2 regions of the Arthrobacter sp. NPDC058288 genome follow, and region 2 is predicted to be linked to the other one. Evidence: riboswitches for the same ligand, from Rfam matches in the RefSeq annotation. Region 2 holds a riboswitch; the other holds the start of a gene.

Region 1 (7,525 bases), on a different contig from region 2:
GATCCGCACGGCAGGCCTGTTCAAAACGGAACGCCACATCGACTCACCCCAGGCCAGCCACATCACGGCAGGCCGGATCGGCGAGGCAGGCGCCGACGTGCTGAACTTCTGCGCCAACAACTACCTGGGCCTGGCGGACCACCCGGACATCATTGCCGCCGCGAAGTCCGCCATGGACGAGCGGGGCTTCGGCATGGCCAGCGTGCGCTTCATCTGCGGAACCCAGGACCTGCACCTGGCACTGGAGGCGCGCGTCTCCAAGTTCCTGGGCACCGAGGACACCATCCTGTTCTCCAGCTGCTTCGACGCCAACGGCGGCGTGTTTGAGTCCCTCTTCGGGCCCGAAGACGCCGTCATCTCCGACGCCCTGAACCACGCGTCCATCATTGACGGCATCAGGCTCTGCAAGGCCCGGCGGTTCCGCTACGCCAACCGCGACATGGCGGACCTCGAAGCGAAACTGATCGAGGCCACTACGCAGGAGAACCCGGCCCGCCGCAAGATCATCGTGACGGACGGCGTCTTCTCCATGGACGGCTACCTCGCGCCGCTCGAAGCCATCTGCAACCTGGCCGAAAAGTACGATGCCCTGGTGATGGTGGACGATTCACACGCCGTGGGCTTCATGGGCGCCACCGGCGCGGGAACCCCCGAGCACGCCGGGGTGGGCCACCGCGTGGACATCTACACCGGCACGTTCGGCAAGGCACTGGGCGGCGCCTCCGGCGGCTACGTCTCCGGCCGGCGCGAGGTCATCGCCATGCTCCGGCAGAAGGCCCGCCCTTACCTGTTCTCCAACTCGCTGGCACCGGCCATCGTCGCAGCGACGCTGAAGGCCCTGGATCTCGTGGAGAGCTCCGCCGAACTGCGCTCCAAGCTCTTTGCCAACGCCGAATTGTTCCGCAACCGGATGGCGGAAGAAGGGTTCGACCTGCTGGACGGCGAGCACGCGATCGTGCCGGTGATGTTCGGGGACGCCGTGATGGCGGCAAAGGTGGCAGACCGGATGCTCCGGCACGGAGTGTTCGTCACTGCCTTCAGCTACCCCGTGGTGCCCAAGGGGGCCGCCCGGATCCGTGTCCAGCTCTCAGCCGCGCACAGTGCCGAGGACGTCGAAGCCTGCGTCCGGGCGTTCGTGGACAGCCGCGACGCGGTAGGAGCCTAAGGTACTGACGTGACGTCCTGCCGGGTGCAAGGATGGAGTCATGTCAGCAAATTACGATGTGGTGATTGTGGGCGGCGGCATTGCCGGGCTGTCCCTCGCCTCTGCCCTTGCCGCTAAATGCAGCGTTGCGCTCGTCGAGGCCGAACAGTCCCTGGCCTACCACACCTCGGCCCGCTCGGCCCGGCAACTGATTCCCAGCTACGGCCCCGTGGTGGTGCAGGAGCTGACGCTCCGCACGCTCGGGCTGATTGCGGCCCGGGACGCGGAGCTTCCGGAGCCTGTCCTTTCGCCGCGCAGCTTCATGCTGATCGGCGACGAAGAGACCGTCCGGGAAGAAGCCAGCGGGCACATGCACCGGATTTCCCATGCCGAAGCACTGGAGCTGTGCCCGGTGCTGGAGCCAGGGTTCTTCACCGCGGCCGGACTGGATACCGGTTCGTTCGCCTGCAACGCCCCCGTGCTGCTGGAAGACCACCGGCGCCGTGCCGAGGCGGGCGGGGTGGACATCATCACCGGAGCCAAGGTCCATTCCGCCCAGCGGCTGGGGTCCGGCTGGGAGCTCGGGGCCGGCCAGGAAGCGTTCCAGGCCGGGATCGTGGTCAATGCTGCCGGGGCCTGGGCCGATGAACTGGCCGTGATCAGCGGCGTGGAGAAGCTCGGCCTCCAGCCGTACCGGCGCACGGCGGCGATTGTCGACGTCGAACGTCCCCTCCCGGATTCCTGCCCCATGGTGGCGGCAGCGGACGAATCGTTCTACTTCCGCAAGGAAGGACGGGACGTGCTGATTTCGCCGTCGGAATCCGTGCCGAGCGGGCCTGAGGACGCGAAGCCCTACCCGGGCGATGTCGAGGCGCTGGTGGCGCGGCTCAACGCGGTGACCACCATGGGCATCAGGAACGTCAAGTCCGCGTGGACCGGCCTGCGCACCGAAGCTGCCGACGGCGTCCCGGTGGTGGGGTTCGACGCCGAAGCCACCGGATTCTTCTGGCTCGCCGGACAGGGCGGTTACGGTTTCCAGACCTCGTCCGGCATTGCTGAGCTCGCAGCCGACCTCATCCTGGCAGGGCCGTCGGCGGGGCAGGGCGCCCGGGACGAGGACGCCGGGCTCAGTCCGGCATCCCGGACAGCGGTTGCGCTGGCCGCAACCCGCTGGTCCATCCGGCACTGAAGAATGGACCCATGAGCACCCTGATCACCAACATTGCCGAGCTGATGACCCAGGACGCGGAGCACCGCGTCCTCAAGGACGCCGCCGTGGTGATCGAGGGGGAGCGGATTTCGTGGATCGGGCCGTCGTCGGCCGCGCCGGCCGCTGACGATGCCGTAGACGCGGGAGGCCGGGCGCTGCTGCCGGGCTGGGTGGACTCGCACACCCACCTGATCTTTGCCGGTGACAGGACTGCGGAGTTCGAGGCCCGGATGGCCGGCGAGAGTTACAGCGCCGGCGGCATCGCCGTGACCACTGGCGCCACCCGCGGGACAAGCGACTTCGACCTCACCAGGCTGGCCCTGGGCCGCGTGGCCGAAGCCGTCTCGCAGGGCACCACGTACTTGGAAACCAAGACCGGCTACGGCCTGGACGTGGAGAACGAAACGCGCAGCGCGCGCATCGCGTCGACTGTGGCTGACGAAGTCACCTACCTGGGCGCCCATCTGGTCCCCGCCGGGAACGACCCCGACGAATACACCGACCTGGTGTGCGGGCCCATGCTGGCGGCCGTCCTGCCCTATGTCGGCTGGGCGGACGTGTTCTGCGAGCAGGGGGCGTTCACCGAGGAACAGTCGCGCCGAGTGCTGCAGGCCTGCAAGGATGCGGGCCTTGGCCTGCGCGTGCACGGCAACCAGTTGGGAGAGGGGCCCGGGGTGCGGTTGGCGGTTGAATTCGGGGCCGCCAGCGTGGACCACGTGAACTACCTGTCCCGCGCCGACGTCCACGACCTCGCGGACAGCTGGTCCGGCTGGGAATCGGCGGCCGGCGCCGGAACGCGGGGGACTGTCGCCACGTGCCTGCCGGCCTGCGACCTCTCCACCCGCCAGCCGCTGGCACCGGGACGGGAACTGCTCGACGCCGGTGTGCAGCTCGCCCTGGCCTCGAACTGCAACCCCGGTACCTCCTACACCAGCTCGATGGCCTTCTGCGTCACCACGGCCGTGCTCCAGATGCGGCTCAGCGTCCACGAGGCCGTCCGGGCCGCCACGTACGGGGGCGCGCTGGCGCTGCACCGCGACGAGGGGAACGACGCCGACGGCGAACGCGCGGTCGGTTCGATCGCCGTCGGGCACCGCGCGGACCTCCACCTGCTCAACGCCCCCTCCGCCACCCACCTTGCCTACCGGCCGGGCATCCCGCTGACCCACGCCGTCTGGCGGGCCGGCGTGCGGGCGCGTTGAAACGCGGCCGCTAGAAGATCATGGGCGGAGCGTCCAGGACTGTCTCGTCCACGCGGCGGTCCTCCCACTGGCTGAACGGCTTGTCCAGTTCGTACTTGCCTTCATCCGTGCGCACCAGGGTCCGCACTTCGGCGTTGTCCGGGTTGTTGAGGGATTCGAAATACTCCACGGACCAGTGGAACCAGCGCATGCAGAACAGCCTCATGGTGAGCCCGTGCGTCACGAAGAGGGCGTTCGGGGCGTAGCTGGGCTTGGACCAGTGCCGGTGCAGTGTTTCCATGAAGGAGGAGATCCGGTCGTAGACATCGGATCCGGATTCACCCTCCCTGAACCGGTAGAAGAAGTGGCCGTAGGCGTTCCGGAGTTCTTTTTGGTCCTCGATGTCCCCGGCGATCTGGAAGTTCGCCCAGTCCTGTTCACGAAGCCTGGGTTCCTCGATAATCCGCTCTACAAGCGGTCCCAGATTGAGCGCTTCGAGAGTCTGGTAGGCCCGGAGGTACGGCGAGACGTAGACACACACCTGCCGGCCGTCCAGTTCCCGGCGGATCTCCTCGCCTGCGGCCCGGGCCTGTGCAAGGCCGAGTTCGGTCAGTGGTATCCGGTAATCGGGCACCCGGTTATAAATGGAGGTGTCGGCATTGGCGGCTGACTGGCCGTGCCGGATCATGATGATTTTTCCGGGCGCACTCATAAATTCCAAGCATAGGCCCCGGGCAGCGCGGCCACGTGGATGTGTTGCCCCCGCGACCAGCCGGAAGCGGCGGCCCCGACCAGCCGGAAGCGGCGGACAGGAAAGAACCAGAAAGGGAAGGCAAGATAGGAACATGCTGGTTCCCTCCCGCCGTCGTCTGCGGTTAGAAGTCTGGATTGTCCTCGGTCTGTCGCTAGGGCAGTCGGCCGTGTATTCGGTGGTGCAGTTGCTGGACAAGCTGACGCGGGCACCTCTTGCGGAGGGGACCTCCACCCTTAACCGCTCCCAGAGCAGCCGCGAATATTTCGACCTGACCTACCAGCTGCTGGATATTGTTTTCGCCCTGGTGCCGGTGGTGCTGGTCATCTATTTCCTCACCGAGCACCGGAAGTCGGGGGAGTCCGGCGCTTCGGCCTTCCGCAAACTCGGCTTCACCTTCGCCCGCCCGGGGAAGGACCTGCTGCAGGGGCTGGGCCTGGCAGCGCTGATCGGCATCCCTTCCCTGGGGCTCTATGCGGCCGGACGGGCGCTGGGCATCACCACGGCCATCATCCCCAGCGCGCTGGACGCCTATTGGTGGACCATCCCGGTGCTGATTCTCTCCGCCGTACGGCACGGGATCGTGGAGGAAGTCATCGTGGTGGGGTACCTGCTGGACAGGCTCGGGAAGTTCGGCTGGAGCATGCCGCTGGCCATCTTCGCCAGCTCCATGCTCCGCGGCAGCTACCACCTCTACCAGGGCTTCGGCCCGTTCATCGGCAACGCCGTGATGGGTGTTGTTTTCGCCTGGGTGTACACGAAGACCCGCCGCGTGATGCCCCTGGTGATCGCCCATGCGCTGCTGGACGTTGTGGCGTTCGTCGGCTTCAGCCTGTTCGGCAAGGCCATCGGGCTGGGCTAGCCGGCAACCTCTTAAAAGGATTCGGCCGCTATCGGTGGGTGACGTCGTTGGCACCCGCTGATAGCGGCCGAAGTTTGTCAGGGCAGCGCGCTGCCCGTGGCCCGGAGGGCCACACGGTGGAACAGGGGTTAGATGGTTACCGCGCCGGAGGCGGTTTCGAACGTGACGGAGAGGATTCCCGGCGTCCCCTTCGGGGCGACCCATTCAACAGCCACATCCTCCAAGGGCTTCTCGACCGGTTGACCGAGCCATTCCGTGACGCGCTCGGCCGAACCGGCGATGGTGAGGCTGGACATCTTAACGTTGCTCGGGTAGGCGTTGGACGGGTGAAGCTCCGGGTCGCCTTCCCACTTGAGCATGTACGGCACCTGCGGGTCTGCGATAAGGCCCAGGATGCCGATCTGCTTCCAGACAAGTTCGCGGCCGTCCGGGAACTTGCGGTTGCCGTTAACGGCCGAGCGGCCGAGGCGTTCTTCGAACGGTGCCAGGTCGTCCACTTCGACGCACCAGCCCATCCAGCCGCCGCCCGCTGCGGAGCGTGCCCGGACAGCCTGCCCGAACGGAGCTTTGTCGGATGCCGGGTGGTCCAGGACCTCCACGACCTCCAGGTATTTGTGCCCGGCCAGCGGGATAATCATGTTGCGGGTGCCAAAACGGGGGTGTACCCCGCCCTTCACGGCTTCGACGCCGAGGGCGGTTGCAATACGTTCGGTGGTGGCAGCCAAGCCATCTTGTTCACAGGCGTAAGAGACGTGATCCATGCGCATGCCCTCATCTTGGCACTTTGTGATGGAGCTCTCAGCTAAGGGTGTCCTTACCAAGATGGGACGTTATGGCGGACGGCCCCAAAGCCCACGAAATACCGCAGCCGACGTCCTTCGTCATAAACCTATTCAGACGGTTTGCTCCGCTCCTACACTGGGTCCAGGTCATGAGCGCCAGCATTGAGCCCCGGCTTGCTGGCCGGCAACCCTCGTTCCGCGGTGGGGTGCCCCGGGTGAGGACCTGGCCTCCGGCAACCGCCGGACGGCAAGCGCGGCACCAGACCCGGCCCGGCACGTGCGCCGGCCCCGGTGCCCTTCCCTAGAAGGAGCCTCCAATGTCCAATGCCTGGTCTTTCGAAACACGCCAGATCCACGCCGGCCAGGAGCCGGACAGCGCCACCGGCGCCAGGGCCCTCCCCATTTACCAGACGACGTCCTTCGTGTTCCCCAGTGCCGAAAGCGCCGCCAACCGTTTCGCGCTGGCCGAGCTGGCGCCCATCTATACCCGCATCGGCAATCCAACCCAGGACGCGGTGGAGCAGCGCGTGGCCAGCCTTGAAGGCGGGCTGGCGGCGCTGCTGCTCAGTTCGGGACAGGCCGCCGAGACATTCGCCATCCTCAACGTCGCCGAAGCCGGCGACCACGTGGTGGCCAGCCCCAGCCTCTACGGGGGCACGTACAACCTGCTGGCCCACACCCTGAAGAAGTTCGGCATCTCGGTGACGTTTGTGGAGGACCCGGACAACCTCCAGCAGTGGAAGGACGCCGTCCGGCCCAACACCAAGCTCTTCTTCGCCGAGGTGGTGTCCAATCCGCGCCAGGACGTCCTGGATATTGAAGGCGTTTCCGGCGCCGCCCACGAGGCAGGCGTCCCGCTGATCGTGGACAACACTCTGTCGACGCCGTACCTCATCCGGCCGCTGGAGTGGGGCGCCGACATTGTGGTCCACTCGGCAACGAAGTACCTTGGCGGCCACGGCAGCGCGATCGCCGGTGTAATCGTGGACTCCGGCAACTTTGATTTCGGCAAGGACCCGGAGAAGTTCCCGGGGTTCAACACCCCTGACCCCACCTACAACGGGCTTGTCTACGCCAGGGACCTCGGCGCCGGGGGCGCCCTGGGCGCGAATCTTTCCTACATCCTCAAGGCCCGCGTCCAGCTGCTGCGTGACCTCGGCTCCGCGGTGTCCCCGTTCAACGCCTTCCTTATCGCCCAGGGCCTGGAAACCCTGAGCCTGCGCGTCGAGCGCCACGTTGCCAACGCCGTGGGCGTCGCCGAATGGCTGGAGGCCAGGGACGACGTCGAATCCGTTGCCTACGCGGGCCTGCCGTCCAGCCCCTGGTACGAGCGCGGCCGCAAGTACGGACCCAAGGGCACCGGTGCGATCGTTTCCTTCAACATCGCCGGCGGGGCCGAGGCCGGCAAGCGTTTCGTGGATGCGCTGGAACTGCACTCGCACGTGGCAAACATCGGTGACGTGCGCTCGCTGGTCATCCACCCGGCGTCCACCACGCACAGCCAGCTGACAGCGGAACAACAGGCGGTGGCAGGGGTCACTCCGGGGCTGGTCCGTCTTTCGGTGGGGCTGGAGCACATCGACGACATCATCGCC
Region 2 (7,525 bases):
ATCGCCGTCCTGGTGCGCGGCCTGGTGGAATCGGCCAGCAGGGAATGGCGGGCCGGTGTGGACCCCTCGCCCGTGCCGACGGTGCTGCTGCGGATGGCCGCGTGGCAGGCGAGCAACTGCGGGCTCCGGGGAGACCTTCTGGATTTCGGCACGTTCCGTCCCGCTCCCGCAGAGGAAGTGGTGGACGCGCTGGTGGACTATGTGGCGCCAGTCCTGGCGGAACAGGACGAGTTGGAACTTGCCCGGGAAGGCGTGCGGAGAATCCTGGGCCGGGGGACCGGTTCGGAACAACAGCGTGTTGCCATGCAGGAAGGCCTTGCCAGGACCTCGGACGCCGCTGCCGGGCTGGCCGCAGTGGTCGCCCACGCTGTGGACGTGAGCATGCGCCGGACCGAGGCCATCACCGCGCGCGAGAAGGCGCCCGTGCTGTTGCGCGTCCGCCAGTCGTGAACAGGTTCCTACTACCCCGGAGCGCGCCATGGAAACCGAATACGCAACAGTCACGGGACACGATGTCACCACCATCACCTGCGTCTGCGGAAACACCGTCAGCGACGAGGGGCTGATCCAGGCCAACTCCGAAGGCATGCCCGTGCACCTTGGCGAGGGAACTCCCGTCCCGCCCGGGCTGGCCGAGTGGCCGGGGGACGAGGACCTCTACACGCTGTGCCCGGCATGCGGGCGCGTCTACCATGACACCGTCATCGAAGAGACCGGAACCGCGCCCGTGGCTTTCACCGTGGACGTTGCGGCCGGCCCGATAGCCGAAGCGATCCGCCTGCACTGGGAACTGGACACCTGACGTTCGGCGGGGCAGGAAGAAACAGGTAGCCGTCCCTCAGATCTGCTTGAGCGCCTGCTCCAGGTCGCGCATGAGGTCGTCAACATCCTCGAGTCCCACGGACAGCCGGACCACGCCGTCGCTCAACCCGATCGCCGCGCGGCCCTCCGGCCCCATGGCGCGGTGCGTCGTGGTGGCCGGGTGGGTGATGAGCGTCTTGGCATCGCCAAGGTTGTTGGAAATGTCGATGATCCGCAGCGCGTCCAGCAGCGCAAAGGCTGCTTCCTTCGCGCTCCGGCCCCCTGAGGGCGAAAGCTCCAGCGTCAGCACGGTGCCGCCGGCCTTCATCTGCTTGGCCGCCAGCTCATACTGCGGGTGGGACTTCAGCAGCGGGTACTTGACCCAGCTGACCGCCGGCTGGTTCTCCAGCCATTCGGCCAGGCGGAGCGCGGAGGCCGAGGAATGGTTGACGCGCAGCGCCATGGTTTCCAAGCCCTTCGTCAGCACCCAGGCGTTGAAGGCGGAAAGCGCAGGCCCGGTGTGGCGCATCAGCTGCTTGACCGGGCCTTCGATGAACTCCTTGGTGCCGAGGATGGCGCCGCCCAGGACGCGGCCCTGGCCGTCGATGTGCTTGGTGCCGGAGTACACAATCACATCCGCGCCGAGCTCGCCGCAGCGCTGCAGCAGCGGAGTGGCAAAGACGTTGTCGACGACGACGGTCGCCCCTGCCGCGTGCGCCAGTTCGCTGACCGCGGCGATGTCCACGATTTCCTGCATCGGGTTGGACGGCGACTCGAAGAAGACCGCCGTCGTCGGCTCCGAAAGGGCGGCGCGCCACTGTTCCAGGTCCGGGCCGTCCACAAACACCGTTTCGACGCCCCACCGGGGCAGGATCTCGTTCAGGATCACAAAGCAGGAGCCGAACAGTGAGCGGGCAGCAACCACCCGGTCGCCGGCAGCCAGCAGGGCACCCAGCGCCGTGAAGACGGCGGACATGCCGGACGCCGTCGCAAAGCACGCTTCCGTGCCTTCAAGCAGCCGGAGGCGTTCCTGGAAGGTGGCGACGGACGGGTTGCCGTAGCGGGAGTAGACAAACCGTTCGTCCTCGCCGGTGAATGCCCGCTCGGCAGCTGCCGCGGATTCGTAGACGAACCCCGAGTTGAGGAAGATCGGCTCGGCGGTTTCCTGGAAATTGGTGCGGTCAAGTCCGCCGCGGACAGCCTGGGTGTCGGGGCTCCAGCCGGCGGCGTCGGGATTGAAGGTCACTTAGTTCTTTCCGAGGTTGGTGGGCAGGCCGCGGTTCTTCCAGCCGTTGACGGTGCGTTCGCCGAAACGGTCCGGTTCCCCTTCAAAGCCTTCGAGGACGTTGTATGCGGTGAACCCGGCCCGCGTGGCGGCGATTGCCGCGGCGACGGACCGTACGCCGGAACGGCAGAGGAACACCAGTTCGACGCCGGAGTCCTCGGGGGCCTGCTGCTTCAGCTGGTCGACAAAATCCGGGTTGGGGATGCCGCCGGGGAAGGTCCACTGGATGAAGAGGGGATCGTTGTCCGTGGCCTTGGTGTCCGGGATGCCAATGTGCGCCCACTCGCCCTCGGTGCGGACATCCACCAGGACGGCGCCCTGCTCCAGTTTGGCCCAGGCGTCCTGCGGGCTCAGGTCTCCGGCGTAGCTCATGCGTGGCCCTCGAAGCCTTCGCCCGGGAAATCGGCGTCGAACTCAAGTTCGTCCACTGCGGTTGCCACTGCAGCGTCCGAACTGGCGACGGCCGCTGGCAGGATCACGGCCTGGGCCACGATCACGCTGGTGCCGTTGAAGGTTGCCGCCGGGCCTCCGTGCAGGACATAGCCATCGGCAAGGGCCGCGGAGATGCGCTCGCAGAAGGAGCGGTCGTCGGGGCCGGTGATGAGCCGGTAGGCCAGCTTTTCCTGCGGCAGGGCCGGTTGTTCCTGGTCAGCGGCGGCCGGGTTGGCGGCCGGGGCCAGCGGTGCGGGTGCGTCGGACACGACGGATCTCCTTCTCTCACGCTTGCAGCTCGAATATCGATATGCCGAGTATTCACCTGAGGCACCCCGCCGCGGAAGGAGGGTTGCCGACCGGCCAGTCAGGGCTTGGCGCCGGTTCTCATTACTCCCCAAAAACGTAACACTTACGACGGCGGCCCGCACCGCCGTCGTCGTCATCTTCCGTAACGGGACACAGCCGAAAGCGGCGCCGCCTCCGCGTTTCCGGTGCCCCGTGAGTGACCCCATATTGCGGTTACAAAAGTCCATGCCGGGAGGATAATGACGGGAGATGAACCGCCGTAACGCCGGATGAAATCAGGCAGCTATGAACGAATCGAACCGGAATACAGTCAGTCCCATGCTGCACTTCGGTTGGTTCGTGGGTCACGGTTTCGGCGTTCAGGGCTGGGGCACGCCGGGGTACGGCATCGGGTACGACTGGAAGAAACCCGCCGTTTACCAGCACGCCGTGCGGGAATTCGAACGTGCGGGGCTGGACCTGTTCATCATCGAGGATTCCCTCACGGTGCCGGACACCTACGGCGGGACCGCTGAAGTGTCGCTGGCGCAGGCGTCCTTCGCGCCCAAACACGATCCGCTGGCCCTGGTGCCCTACCTGCTCTCCGCCACGGAACACCTGGGCATTGTTCCCACGGTGAGCGCGTCCTTCTACCCGCCGTTCACCGCGGCCCGCCTGCTGGCCACCCTGCAGCACTTCTCCAACGGCCAGCTGGGCTGGAACGTGGTGACCTCCGGCAGCGACCTGGCCGCGCAGAACTACGGGCTGGACCAGCAGATCGAGCATGACCTCCGCTACGAAAAAGCGGAGGAATTCGTGGAGGTGGTGCGCAAGCTCTGGCACAGCTGGGATCCGGACGCCATCGTCGAGGATGCGGACGCCGGGATCTTCGCGGACCATACGAAGGTTCACCCGATCAACCACAACGGCCGCTTCTTCAAGGTCCGGGGCCCGCTCAACACCGCGCCGCTGCCTGAGGAACCCGTCCTGGTTCAGGCCGGGGCGTCCCCGCGGGGCAAGGCATTCGCGGGCGGCAACGCCGACGTCGCGATCGGCCTGGCCAGGGGAGCGGACGGCATGAAGGCCTACCGCGATTCGATCCGGGCCGAGGCGGCGGCGGCAGGGCGGAACCCCGACGACGTCAAGGTGCTGTATGTCCTCAAGCCCGCCGTGGTGGGCTCCCGCGCCGAAGCCGACGAGCTCCGGGAGCAGCGCCGGGAACTGACGCAGCGCGACATCGACAGCCAGCTGAACTCCATCTCCTACCTTTCCGTGATCGACTTCAAACAGTTCGACCTCGACGCCACCCTCCCTGAGCTCACCACGAACAGCAACCAGGGCACCCTGGACCATTTCGCCAAGGCGGGCCCTCCCGGGTCCACGCTGCGCCAGCTCCTGCAGGCCCGCAGCGGCGGCGCGGGGGACAGCATCATCGGCACGGTCGAGGAGATCGCCGACTACCTTGAGGAAACCGGCGTCCGGGTGGGCGGGGACGGCTTCCTGTTCTCCGGCTTCGTTGATCCGGCCACGGTTCACGGCGTGCTGGACCGGCTGGCCCCGGTGCTGCGGCGCCGCGGGCTGCTCCGGACAAGCTATGGCGACGGCGGCTTCCGCCGGAACCTGCTGGACTTCTAGTGCCATGGGCGACGGCAGCGGCACCTTCCTGATCGGCACGGCGCACCTGCGCGCCAGGGACATCGCTGAAGCCGCGGCCGATCCGGCCGTGAAGTTCGTCCTGAGCGTGGACGCCCAGGAGCTGATCGGGCTCTCGCGTGAGGTGGTGCAGCAGGCCATCGATTCCGGCCACCGCGTCTACGGACTCAACACTTTGCTCGGCTCCGGGCGCGACACCGCTGTGGAGGAGACGTCGATCCTCGCCTACCAGGTGCAGGTGGTGCGGTACCACAACAGCGGCGTGGGGGACCTGCTGGGCGCTGATGAGGTCCGGGCAGTGATTCTGGCACGGCTGGTGGGCTTCAGCCGCGGCGGCTCCGGAGTCCGGCCGGAAACAGCCCGCTTCTATGCCGACATGCTCAACCGGGGCGTGGTCCCCGCCATCCCGCGCGAAGGATCCGTAGGGTCCGCCGACCTCACCCAGCTGGCCGCGGTGGCCGCCGTCGCCATCGGGGAGGGCCAGGCCGTGGGGTCGGACGGGCAGCTGGTGCCCGGCGGCCAGGCGCTGGCCGACGCCGGGCTGGCTCCGCTGGAACTGGCGCCCGGCGAAGCCCTGGCCCTGGTCAGCTCCAACTCCTATTCCATCGGCGTCGGCGCGCTGGTCCTGCACCGCATCCTGCGGCTCGCCGACCTTGCGGACACGGCGCTCGCGCTGTCGCTTGAGGCGACCGCAAGGCACGACGGCGGCGGCAACCTCAGCCCGTTTTCACCGGCTGTGCAGGCTGCCAAAGCCGTGCACGGGCAAGCGGTCACAGCGGCCCATGTGTTGCGGCTCCTCGAGGGCGGGTGGCTGGAGGACTCGGAGCGGGAGGTTTCGGTGCAGGACGCCCTTTCCTTCCGGGCGGCACCCCAGACCCACGGCGCCGTCCGGTGCCAGATCACTGCCCTGGAAGATGCCTTGGAAGTGGAGCTGAACGGTCGGGGTGACAACCCCCTCACAGACATCGGCTCCGGGCGGATGGTTTCCGGCGGCAACTTCCAGCCCATGCAGCTGGCCCTGGCCTTCGAGGCGCTGCGCCTGGGACTGGCCCACCTCGGGATCAGCAGCGAACGCCGGATCGCCAAGCTCTACCCCCCGCAGCGGCGGATCCGCCAGCGGCACCTCGAAGCTGCCACGAACGGAGCGCCGCTGGAGCCGGAAGAGCTGCCCGGGCTGCTCTGGTATTCGGCCGCCGGCCTGCTGTCCGAGCTCAAATTCCTGGCGGCGCCGGCAACACTCGGTGCGCCCACGCTGTCCGCCGACGTCGAAGATCACTCCACGCTGGCGCCGCTGGCACTCCAGCAGCTGGAGCGTTCCGTCGATGCTGCCGGGAAGCTGCTCGCCATCGAGGCGCTGACAGCGGCGTACCTGCTGGGCGGGGCGGAAGCGCGGGCGGTGCGACCGCTGGGACAAGGGACGGCCGCCGTCGTCGACAGCCTTTCCGGCCTGCTGGCCCGGCACCTGCCGGCCGCGGCGCTCGTGGACGAGGCGCGCGCTGAGCTGGACGTCCTCCTCGGCAGCGGCCTAAACAGTGCCCTGATCGGCGGCCCGGGACCCCATGCCGCCGGCAGCACAGAAAGGCAGCGATGGGCACCATGACGGGCAGGCACGCGGTCCGGGAGGCTGATGTTGCGGCAGATGCCGGCGCCGTCCTGGCACAGGTGGGAAACACTCCGCTGGTGCCGCTGGACGTCCTTGGCAAGGGCTTGGGCAGTACGGTGTACGTCAAGCTCGAATCCGACAACCCCGGCGGCTCCATCAAGGACCGGACAGCACTGAGCATGGTCCGCGCGGCTGAGCGCAGCGGTGAGCTCCGGCCGGGGGCAACCATTGTGGAGAGCACTTCCGGGAACACCGGGATCGGGCTGGCGCTGATCGGTGCCCTCACCGGACACCCCGTGGTGGTGGTCACCGGGGACACCATCTCATCCGAGAAGCTCGCCGCGCTGCACCGTTATGGCGCCAGGGTGGTGGTGACGGACTGGGCCGCGCCGTCGGAGTCGCCGGAGAACGCACGGGCCGTCGCGGCCCGGATCACGGCAGAAAACCCGGGAGCCTGGCGGCCTCAGCAGTTCGATAATCCGGCCAATCCGCTGGCCCACTACGAAGGGACAGCGCCGGAAATCTGGCAGCAGACGTCCGGGAAAGTGACGCATTTCGTGGCCGGGATCGGCACCGGCGGCACCATCAGCGGCAACGGCCGGTACCTGAAGGAAAAGACCGGCGGCCATGTGGAGGTGATCGCCGCGGACCCTGTTGGTTCCGTGTACAGCGGGGGCCCTCCGGGCGAGATCCTGGTGGACGGCGTGGGCAACTCCTGGCCGGAAGCCGAGTGGCCCAAGATCTTCAATCGCGGCATTGTGGACCGCTTCCTGCGCATCCCCAACAATGAGGTGTACACGACGGAGCACCGGCTGCTGAACGAAGAGGGGCTGTCCCTGGGGCCCTCGTCCGGGCTTGCGGTGGCTGCGGCACTCAGGGTCGCGCGCGCCGCGCCGCACGGCTCTGTGGTGGTGGCAATAGCGCCCGACGCCGGCAGCAACTACCTGAGCAAGGCCTTCAATCCGGTGTGGCTGGCCGATAACCACATCCATCTGGCCGCGGAATTCGTGGAGGATTAGCTCGCGTGCTTAGCATCACGACTCGGACACAGCTAGAGACACATAGCACGGTCTCGTTGTACGCTTTTGAAACGTTCGCGGTTCCCGCATCCTCTAATCAGTGCGCGGTGCAATCATGGACGGGTCCCGGGCTCAGCCGGGACCAGCACTTATAAAGGAATAGCCAATGTCAATGGATGAGACTTCTTTTCCAGCATTGACCGATGGAGAGTCGGCTGCTTTCCGGGGACCGCAGTCGATCCCGCCTTCGGACGTGAGTGATCCGACGATCCGTGGACAGGCGTGGGACATCATCGAGTCGGTACTGGATGACGCCACTCCTCAGAGCGAGTGGGCACGTGAGCAGCTGCGCAGCCGGATGGAATCGCACCCGGGTAATCCTGAACGCGCTCTCCTGGAGCACCTCATGGCCACCCGGAGCATCACGGACGAGCAGTCGGACGA

What was found. A riboswitch is a leader RNA that binds a small molecule or an ion and turns the genes downstream of it on or off. The one in region 2 is predicted to bind S-adenosylmethionine.
Region 1: it holds a riboswitch for S-adenosylmethionine, as region 2 does, so the genes downstream of both, ACFVWT_RS19570 (bifunctional o-acetylhomoserine/o-acetylserine sulfhydrylase) here and ACFVWT_RS12345 (DUF1737 domain-containing protein) in region 2, are expected to answer to the same signal.

Annotation. Positions count from the first base shown of each region.
Region 1 is NZ_JBHVYH010000009.1:9,986-17,510, forward strand. It holds gene ACFVWT_RS19540 (glycine C-acetyltransferase) at 1-1,165, shown strand, start outside; gene ACFVWT_RS19545 (NAD(P)/FAD-dependent oxidoreductase) at 1,206-2,333, shown strand; gene hutI (imidazolonepropionase) at 2,345-3,556, shown strand; gene ACFVWT_RS19555 (histidine phosphatase family protein) at 3,567-4,247, opposite strand; gene ACFVWT_RS19560 (CPBP family intramembrane glutamic endopeptidase) at 4,381-5,148, shown strand; gene ACFVWT_RS19565 (VOC family protein) at 5,277-5,915, opposite strand; SAM riboswitch class IV at 6,076-6,190, shown strand; gene ACFVWT_RS19570 (bifunctional o-acetylhomoserine/o-acetylserine sulfhydrylase) at 6,248-7,525, shown strand, end outside.
Region 2 is NZ_JBHVYH010000003.1:286,015-293,539, reverse strand. It holds gene ACFVWT_RS12365 (glutamate--cysteine ligase) at 1-450, shown strand, start outside; gene ACFVWT_RS12360 (hypothetical protein) at 479-802, shown strand; gene ACFVWT_RS12355 (O-succinylhomoserine sulfhydrylase) at 839-2,047, opposite strand; gene ACFVWT_RS12350 (rhodanese-like domain-containing protein) at 2,048-2,458, opposite strand; gene ACFVWT_RS12345 (DUF1737 domain-containing protein) at 2,455-2,766, opposite strand; SAM riboswitch class IV at 2,801-2,913, opposite strand; gene ACFVWT_RS12340 (NtaA/DmoA family FMN-dependent monooxygenase) at 3,146-4,441, shown strand; gene ACFVWT_RS12335 (aromatic amino acid ammonia-lyase) at 4,446-6,059, shown strand; gene ACFVWT_RS12330 (PLP-dependent cysteine synthase family protein) at 6,056-7,081, shown strand; gene ACFVWT_RS12325 (EAL domain-containing protein) at 7,335-7,525, shown strand, end outside.